DNA from 3 places in the Shewanella loihica PV-4 genome. Region 2 is predicted to be linked to each of the others. Evidence: predicted binding sites of a transcription regulator. Region 2 holds the regulator's gene; each other region holds the start of a gene.
The links. The regulator LexA, encoded in region 2, represses DNA repair genes until DNA is damaged. The targets are predictions, from matches to a motif close to TACTGTATNNNNATACAGTA.

Region 1 (3,281 bases), 1.9 Mb from region 2:
GGCGTCGTCCAGATCGAATCTATGATAATGGGCGCGAGTGAACAGACCCGTCACTCGCTTACTCGCTACTTTATGTTGCGGCTCTTGCGTTAGAGAGGGCAACTCGCTAGATGGAATACTGGGCGTCAGCGCCCATGCCGAGAATCCTACAAAGATGCTGGCAATGGATGCTGCCAGAGTGAGTTTTCGCATCAACAAGTTACTCCTTTTAAACGATGAACAGTTATAACAGGATATGCTCTACAGGTACTTTTACCGTTAATCCTGAATCTAACTGCACTTGAACATCTTCTTTCTTGATGTCCAGGACAACACCTGCAACAGGCGATTTACCTAGTTTGACACTCACGCGTTGATTTGGTTTCAACTCAGTCAGTGTTGCCGGGCTTAAATCCTTTGCCTCAACCTGTGGCTTAGCCGCTTTAGACGCTGGTTTGCTACTACGCTTAGGCAGTGGCTTCTTGAAGGCTTTCTTCTCAGGCTTAGGACCAGACTTGTCTGTCTTCTCTGCTGCCGCTTTCGCCGCACGCTTTGCCTTAGCCTTCTCTTGGCTCTCCTTCAGTGTAGCCTGTGCATGGTCGATATGCTCTTGTTCCAGTTCGCCACACTCGTTGCCGTCGAGATCGACACGCTGTGCCCCAGCCTTAACCCCTTTCAGGTAACGCCAGCTACTGGTGTAACGGCGTAAGGCGATTCTTAATTGCGTTTTACTGACTTTAGAATCATCAGCTAACCTTTCAGCCAAGTCTTGAAACAATCCTATTTTTAGAGGCTTAGTTTCACCTTCAGCGATAAAGCATAAAGGAAATGTTTCATATAAATACGCAAGAATTGCGTTGGTGTCGGTCAACTTTTCTGTTGATTCCATCATTACTTCCACAGTTTAAAAGGGACTATCACCTCGCCGGGTTAACGTCGGCACTGGCGTGTCGTTCATATTGGTTAGACATCGGGTCGCTTATTTGCCCCAAGGCGGCGACCACACAATCCAACATACCTTATCAATTACAGTCAATAAACGCCATGTATTCATTTCAACTAATGAAAAATGTCACGGCGTGTTTTTGAATTCATCAAGCGGCCTATTATAAGGGCGCGCCAGACGAAAGCGACCATCAATTGTGCAAAATTGGTTGTAGTTTAAGCAAATAAAGCCTTTTCCAGACTTTTTACGCAGGACTCTAGCCCCAATTGATCCGCCTCGTCGAAACGAGAGAATGAGGGACTATCGATATCGAGCACGCCGATCACCTGACCGTCGCGCCGCAGCGGGATCACAATTTCCGAGTTACTGGCGGCATCGCAGGCGATATGGCCGTCGAAGGCATGGACATCGGCAATGCGCTGAGTGGTGTTGCTCTGGGCCGCGGTGCCGCAAACCCCTTTACCCATAGGGATACGGGTACAGGCCACTTTCCCTTGGAAGGGGCCCAGAACCAGTTGTTCACCTTGCAGCATATAGAAGCCAACCCAGTTAATATCATCCAGATGCTCGTTAAGCAGCGCCGAGAAGTTCGCCATCGCAGTAACGAGATTATCTTCGCCGCTAAACAGGGCTTCAACTTGACGGGTAAGCGTCGTATAACAAGGTGTACTCATACAAATTTCCTAACAATTTATGTTTTCGTTTCAGCTTTTGATTCTGCTTTTTTGGCAGGTTTCTTAGCCGGTGCTGCCTTAGTCACTGCGCCACCTTTTAAGAGTCCCATGAGCTGATCTTTATGTTCTGCCATGTAGAAACAGAGTTGTTCCAATGCATTTTCATCTAAGCCTAAATCAACTTGCTCGATAAAAGGAAGAAGATTATCCGCGATATCGAGCATCTTATCGTAGGCATCCGCCTCCTTCTTAGATGTGAATGTCATCTTCTCCACCCCTTCTCTGACTACGACAAATTTCGTTATAACTGCCATATCCGCCCTCACACTGTTTTTATATACAGTTGTAGAATCTCATAAATACAACTTCTTATGCAAGTCTCAAACTTTATCTGTTAGAATCTGCGCAACTATAAGCTCCGGAATTGGGAGCCACCTTATTAGGTATTTCAATAGATTGACTATAGTAATATCTTATAGGCAATAGATTACTGGTCTATATCAAGAAATTTGCACTCTTGCTATGACCTTAGATGACAGGAAGCGCCCCAGAACAGATATGAAAACAGAGGTGTTAGATAAGAGTATCGTTCTCTGCCGTGCTTGCGATCTGGTCGTGAGAAAACGCGCTTTGCCAACGGGTGTGCGGGCCCTCTGCCCTCGCTGCCACACCAACCTCTATGATACCCCTTACTGCTCGCTCAATGGCATGTTGGCCCTGTGTATCACGGCGCTGGTGCTCTATTTCCCTGCTAACTTTTTCCCTGTGCTTGAGATGCACTTTCTGGGCAGTATTCGTACCACCACCATAGCCGGCGGCGCCATGGCCGTTGCCTCACAGGGTTATTGGGTGGTGGGCATCGCCGTATTAGTGGCGGCGGTGATCGCTCCCGGCTTGCTTATTCTGTCGATTCTGACTCAGGTGCTGATCGTCAAGTACCGACTCAAGGTGCCCTTCTTTCGCAACATCTATAAGAAGCTACTGAAACAGCACAGCTTATTGGCCCAGCTCTCCATGCTGGAGATCTATATGATCAGCATCTTCGTCTCGGTATTTCAGCTCTCCGATTACACCGACCTCTACTTTGGCATCGGCACCTTCTGTTTCACCATGCTGTTTATCATGGTGATCTTCATGCAGCGTGAATATGACATAGAACATATGTGGGGCGTACTGGATGAGTAAGCTCAGCAAGCCTCCTCAAGGCGAATCATTGGGGCTGACCAACTGCCCTACCTGCAAGTTTCTGTGCCATCTCGAGCAGGGTAACTGCCCGCGCTGCGGACAAGCGGTGCAGAGCCGGGATCGCACCAGCGTACAGAAGAGCTGGGCGCTACTGATCACCGCCGCCATCTTGCTGTTTCCGGCAAACCTCTACCCCATCACTATCATGACCAGTCAAGGGCAGGTTCGCCAGGACACCATCTTCAGCGGCATCAACCATCTGGTGCACCTAGACCTATTACCTATTGCCATTATTCTGTTTACCGCCAGTATCTTAGTGCCTATGTTGAAGATTTTTGGGCTGGCGCTCTATCTGACGGCGATCAGCTATCGCCTGCCGATCTCGAAAAAGACACTCATGGCTGGCTTTCATATCATCGAATGGATAGGCCGCTGGTCAATGCTAGATCTGTTTGTGATCTCCATTACCGCGGCGCTCATAAACATGGGACAGATTT
Region 2 (3,281 bases):
GGCGCCAGGCTCAACTCCATCAGATGGGTCAACTTACGCGCACCAAAACCTATCTCTTCCTGCAGCTCTCGGTTGGCCGCCTCGGCATGGGTCTCGCCGGGATCCACTAGGCCCTTGGGGAAACCCAGCTCATAGCTGTGGGTACCCGCCGCATATTCGCGTCCCAGCAATAGCTCCTCGCCATGCACAGGCACCACCATCACGGCGCCACGGGCGTTGCCCTTCATGCGCTCATACTGGCGCTCAACCTGGTTCGAAAATTTTAAATGCACCTGCTCTATCTGAAACAGACGGCTCTGGGCAACAACTTCGGCATGTAGGATCTGCGGCTTTTTGTCCGGCATGAAACTTCCTGATAAAAATGGCGTTTGCTTAACCACTCAATCTTACTATGATGGGCCTAATCCACAACTCAAACCAAGGAATTTTTTTACTCGCTTTATGTTTCCCTGGAATAAGATAGATACCGTGCTGCTGGATATGGACGGCACCCTGTTGGATCTGCATTTCGACAACCATTTCTGGCTTAGCCTGGTGCCTCAGGCCTTGTGTGAACAAAGGCAGATCCCAAAGGCCGACGCCCAACAACTGGTGGAGAGTGCCTACGCCAAGGTCTTCGGCACCCTGGAGTGGTATTGCCTTGAATATTGGCAACAGGAGCTGGGTTTAGACATCCTGGCTTTGCACCACACTCTAGTGGACCGGATCCAGCTACGTCAGGACAGCATGCCCTTTCTCACCGCACTGGCCAGACACAGCAAGCGGCGCATCTTGGTCACCAACGCCCATCCCCACAGCCTGGCGCTGAAACTCGAGCATACAGATCTGGCTAACGGGCTCGATGAGATGCTCTCGAGTCACGCCACCGGCTATCCCAAGGAACACCCGCAATTTTGGCGTCACCTGTTTAATCAGTATTCCTTGGATCCCAGCCGCTGCCTGTTTATCGACGACAGCGAGCCCATACTACAGGCAGCCAAGAAGGCTGGCGTCGGCTACCAGTTGGGGATCAAGAATCCCGACAGCCAGCAGCCTCACAAGCAGTTTGCCGACTTTCCGGCCATCGACGATTACCATCATCTGCTGCTCTCCCTTGAACAGGCCAGACTCGGCTAATCAATCACACTTTAGGCGCTAATCGCTTGATGGGATTGGGAGAAAATCTGGTTAATACTTGCACTGTATAAAATACTGTATATACTGACAGGTACTGTATGGAAAGACAGGATTAATCATGAGACCCTTAACCCCGAGACAAGCCGAGATTTTAGATCTGATAAAACGCAATATTGCCGACACGGGCATGCCGCCTACCCGTGCCGAGATTGCGCGTCGACTAGGCTTTAAGAGTGCCAACGCCGCCGAGGAACACCTCAAGGCCCTGGCCAAGAAAGGCTGCATCGAAATCATGCCCGGCACATCACGTGGCATCAAGCTGACCCAGGAGGAAGAGCCTGAAGATCTCGGCCTGCCCCTCATAGGTCAGGTGGCCGCCGGTGAGCCCATCCTGGCCCAGGAGCATGTGGAACAACACTATCAGGTTGACCCTAGCATGTTCCGCCCCAGCGCCGACTTCCTGCTGCGGGTCAGGGGGGACAGTATGAAAGATATAGGTATTCTCGAGGGCGACCTACTCGCGGTACATAAGGTCGAACAGGCAAGAAACGGCCAGATAGTCGTGGCCCGCGTGGAAGATGATGTAACGGTTAAACGCTTCGAGAAGCGTGGCAGCACCGTCTATCTGCATGCCGAGAATGAAGAGTATTCCCCTATCGTGGTGGACCTCACCACCCAGAGCCTGAGCATCGAAGGCCTGGCCGTCGGCGTTATTCGAAATGGAGACTGGCAATGAACAACCTAATGGGCATGGCGCCACGTCATCCAGGGCTGTGGGTCGATCTCGACAGCTCGCTTAAGCGCGGCGATGGCAACACTATCTCGACTACGGCAAGTTCTACCCAGGGCAAGCAGGAGCTGCAGGCCCTCACTCCAGAGCTAGCCAGACTCAGTCAGCAGGGACAATGGGTGGTGTTGATCAGCCCACCTAACATAGGCTACAAGCAGATGCTGGCCGACGGCGGTGTGCGTATGGATCGCATCCTACTGGTGCACACCAAGGATGAGGTCGAAACCCTGTGGGCGATGGAAAAAGCCCTCACAAGTGGTACATCCAGTGCGGTGATCTGCTGGGCACAAACCCTGGATGCCCGTGACAGTCGTCGCCTACAGATAGTTGCCAAGAATACCCGCGCCCTGGGAGTGGTGATCGAAGATGCGAACGGTCACTTACCTGCCAACCCTTTTCCCCAAGAGGATCTCGGCGGCCAAACCATGAGTCTGTTCAGTTCACTACACTGATATTCCGCGCCCTACCTTTCCATACAGACGCCCCGCAAGGGGCGTTTTTGTGTCTGTTTTGTTTAGCAAAATAAAATAAAAGTGATCTTGATCAATATTTAAACAGCCATTAAGTTAGTAAGAGATATCAACGATTATTTGTTATATCGCACAATTTGGTTGTCGGCTTGAGCGGCGAAAATGAACCTGTAATACCTCGCCCACGGTAGCTGAAATTGGTCTGATATATTCAGCCGTAAGTGCAAGCGTGGTCACCACCAGCAGAACAAGAGATTCACCACCGACGCACTTTGAAGTCATCGTTGCTTTTTTGGGAACTGAAGAGTTTGCATAGAGCCGAGACATACTGTGTGGCTCTTCTTTGTAGTTGCCTTCGCAATTGACAGAGGAGAAGTCTAGTGAAGCAAGTGTTGTGTTGTTTGCTGGCGTTGCTATTTACGCCCACCATACTCGCAGCAGATATGCCCCTGAATATGACATCAGGGGTCACAGAGATCAGCAATAAGGTGTTTAGCCTTCATATGACGATTCTCTATATCTGTTGTGCCATAGGCCTAGTCGTCTTTGGGGTGATGATCTACGCCATCATCAACCATAGGCGCTCTAAGGGTGCCGTCGCGGCAAACTTTCATGAGAGCACTAAGGTAGAGATCGCCTGGACGCTCGTTCCCTTTGTCATCTTGATCCTCATGGCCATCCCGGCCACCAAGACTCTCATCGCCATGGAAGATCCCAGCAATGCCGATCTCACCATCAAGATCACTGGCTCCCAATGGAAATGGCACTACAGCTATTTTGATCAAGACATCAGCTACTATAGCCTGCTGGCGACTCCCAGAGAACAGATAGAGGGCAAGGAGACCAAAGGCGAACACTATCTGCTGGAGGTCGACAAGCCGCTGGTATTGCCGGTCAATCGTAAG
Region 3 (3,281 bases), 1.8 Mb from region 2:
ATTCAAGCTCGAGGTAACACTCTAACTGAAACTCCTGCTTGAGCTTGAGTCGCCATTTCTCGTTGATCGATGCGACCAACTCCCTGGCAAAGGCATTGATATCACCGACACGCTCGGGCGAGGAGATATGCACGAAGGTAGAGTCGGTATCACCATAGATAACGGTCAAGCCCAACGCCTCAATCCATTGCTTGGTCTGCTTCATGATCTCATGACCCCTAAGGGTAATTGAGCTTGCCAGGCGCGCATCGTGGAATACGCAGCCGCGAGACCCCAGCACGCCGTATAGGGAGTTCATGATGATCTTTATCGCCTGCGACAGGGGGGCGTTGGCTTCGCGCTTGGCTTCTTCGCGCTTGGCAGACAGGCTGGCGATAAGCTCGGGCAGAATAGGCGAGTTGCGACTAAACTGGGCGCCCAAAAAGCCAGGCACGGTGTCATTGCCTTCTCTTACTCCCTTTACCCCGGCATTAGCCTCTGCTTTTAATCCTTCCACCAACCCCTTTGGGTCAATCAAAAACGTTCTGATGATCGAGGGATAAAGGCTCTTAAAATCGAGCACCAATATATGTTGATAGAGACCCGGTTTAGAGTCCATCACATAGCCGCCTGGGCTCTCTATGCCATCGCTGACCGGCACGCTGGGGGCGACATAGCCGGCGCGGTGCAGATGGGGCAGATAAAGATTATTAAACGCGGCCACCGAGGCGCCGACCCGGCCAAGCTCTAAGCCGGTTAGACGCGAACGCTCCATCACAAATGCCAACAGATCGGTTTTGGCAAAGATCTCCCACACCAGGCGACAGTCGGTAATATTGTAGTGGGCCAGCGCCGCCTTATCCTCACGAAACAGGGTCGCTATCTCCTCGGCGCGGTGACTGACGTTGTGAATCGCCTTCCCCTCACCGAGTAACTCTCTGGCGACAGATTCCAGACTAAAACTGTCAAACTGATAGAAGGCCGCCTTGAGCCAGTCGATGCCATCGAGCACCACACGCCCAGGCAAGATTAAGGTCTCGGGTCGATATTTGTTATCGACCCGCCAAGAAAGCTGAGTGCCTAGCCTGCCAAGCGTCAGCGGAATATTGAGCGCCCTGGCCCTGCGATACAAGAGCGCCAGGTCGAAGGTCACTACCGCCCAGCCTATGATGATGTCGGGATCATTGAGCTTAAACCAATCCAGCAGCGACTTAATTAATGCCGCCTCATTGGGCACAAGTGAGAGATACTCAGGCGGCGAGTCACACGCTTCCCCCACCATGATCACCTGTTGATAGGGCTCGCCGCTGGCCGATTGGCCGTACAGCCCGACACTAAAAAGCTCTCCATCCATGGCACATTCGAAATCCAGCGAGACCACAGCCAGCTTAACTTCTCGATTAACATCTAGCTCACTGCGTCTGGCCCGCTCGGCGATGAGCGTAGGCGTGTCTAGTGCTTGGCTTTGCCAGCGGCCGATAAACTCTACGTCTAGGGCGATGTAGCGCTCGATGAGATAACGCTGCTCGGCCCTGAGTTCAGACTCATAAAGGGAGATCCCCTTATCGGTGGCGATACGACTGAGATGACGAAAGCTTTGATTATTAGCGAAATAGAGTGCGCTGACCGGTTCATCTTGGAAGGTGGTCAGATTAAGCGCCTCACTGCGTATCCCACTCTCACGATTGTCTCCGAGCAGGCGCAACTCATCCTGAGTGCGACAAAAACAGATGCGCTCGCCATTGGGCACTATGACCCGAGCCGGCCCTTCAGCCGTACTAAGGTAATAATGTAATTCGCTGCCTTGGTGGTGACGGGTTAAGATCCGCCCTTTTACGCTCACCAGCGGGGTGTTTAAATCATGCAAGCCTGGCTATTATCCAATTAATTTCAACACATTAGGTGACACGACAACAAATAAGTCGTGAATTCCTTACTTCAACTCTTCTTAGGCTATGTAATCACTGTTATTATGTACAGCATTATTTGCCAGCACTAAGCCTTCATGTTATCTGCCGACGTTAAAACCCAGATCCGAACGATTTACAAAGAGATTGCCGCCGCCCTGCCTAACTTTAGGTCGCGCCGGGAACAAAATTATATCGTCGCCGAGATCTCCAAGACACTCGCCGGTGAATATGACAAGCATAGACGCATCATAGTGGTCGAGGCAGGCACAGGCATAGGTAAGTCGCTGGCTTATATCTTAGGTTCGATTCCACTGGCGTTGGCGAGCAAGAAGAAGGTTTGTATCGCCACCGCCACGGTCGCCCTGCAGGAGCAGCTTCTCAACAAGGACTTACCCTTCTTCTCCAAACAATCAGGGCTCAACTTCACCTTCGGCCTAGTAAAGGGACGTCAACGCTATGTCTGTCTCTCTAAGCTTGAGATGCTGATCGGCGGCGATGACGGCACTCAGATGGCCATGTGGCAGACCAAGCCGGATCATAACCAGGTCGAGCTCTTACAAGGCCTGCTGAAAGATTTTCACGAAGGACGCTGGAACGGCGAGCGCGACACACTGTCTCAGCAGCTGCCGGATCACCTGTGGCAGCAGATCGCCTGCGATAAACACAGCTGCCACAGACAGCTCGCCAGCCACAGGCACTGCCCCTTCCATAAGGCCCGTGAAGATGTCGACACCTGGGACGTACTGATTGCCAACCATAGCCTACTGTTTGCCGATCTCGAACTGGGCGGCGGGGTGATTCTGCCAGATCCGGAAGAGCTCTATTATGTGATTGACGAGGCCCATCACCTGCCGATAGTGGCCAGAGACTTCTCCAGTGCCCAGGCGACCCTCAGGGGCGCCATCGACTGGCTTGAAAAGGTCGGCAAAACCAGCGCCAAGCTGCAGAACCAGCTCAAGAGCTACAACATTATCGCCCCCGCCCAGGCCATGCTAGATCACATCAACGATCTCACCAGCCTGCTCACCAGCGTCGCCCAATATTGCGACGGCCAGGCGGCGAAGTTTGATAACCCCGAGCGGCGCATCCGCTTCGAACACGGCAAGCTACCGGCGGCCTTGACCATGCTGGCGGAAAACCTGGCCACGGCATCGAGCAGCGCGCTCAAGCAATTTAACAAGATGCTGGTGCTGCTCAACGAGGCGATTAAAGATGGCGAGCTACCTAAGCATCAGTCGGAGCAGCTACTGAGCGAGACAGGCTTCATGTTACAGCGCCTGGAGAATCTGCAGAAGTTGTGGAAGATGATGGCCAAGGAAGACAGCGCCAAGGGCGCCCCCATGGCTCGCTGGGTCGAGCACCTGGTAGGCAAACAGAGCGACTATCTGTTTA

Region 1: the regulator LexA is predicted to act here: its motif matches at 1,925-1,944, upstream of SHEW_RS09290 (YebG family protein).
Region 3: the regulator LexA is predicted to act here: its motif matches at 1,942-1,961, upstream of dinG (ATP-dependent DNA helicase DinG).

Annotation. Positions count from the first base shown of each region.
Region 1 covers NC_009092.1:2,059,211-2,062,491, reverse strand. Annotated here, with positions in the region: gene prc (carboxy terminal-processing peptidase) at 1-192, opposite strand, end outside; gene proQ (RNA chaperone ProQ) at 224-868, opposite strand; gene msrC (free L-methionine (R)-S-oxide reductase MsrC) at 1,141-1,599, opposite strand; gene SHEW_RS09290 (YebG family protein) at 1,617-1,913, opposite strand; gene SHEW_RS09285 (paraquat-inducible protein A) at 2,158-2,784, shown strand; gene SHEW_RS09280 (paraquat-inducible protein A) at 2,777-3,281, shown strand, end outside.
Region 2 covers NC_009092.1:136,094-139,374, reverse strand. Annotated here, with positions in the region: gene nudE (ADP compounds hydrolase NudE) at 1-344, opposite strand, end outside; gene yrfG (GMP/IMP nucleotidase) at 442-1,116, shown strand; gene lexA (transcriptional repressor LexA) at 1,235-1,852, shown strand; gene SHEW_RS00630 (cell division inhibitor SulA) at 1,849-2,358, shown strand; gene coxB (cytochrome c oxidase subunit II) at 2,757-3,281, shown strand, end outside.
Region 3 covers NC_009092.1:2,920,385-2,923,665, forward strand. Annotated here, with positions in the region: gene SHEW_RS12840 (DNA polymerase II) at 1-1,846, opposite strand, end outside; gene dinG (ATP-dependent DNA helicase DinG) at 1,985-3,281, shown strand, end outside.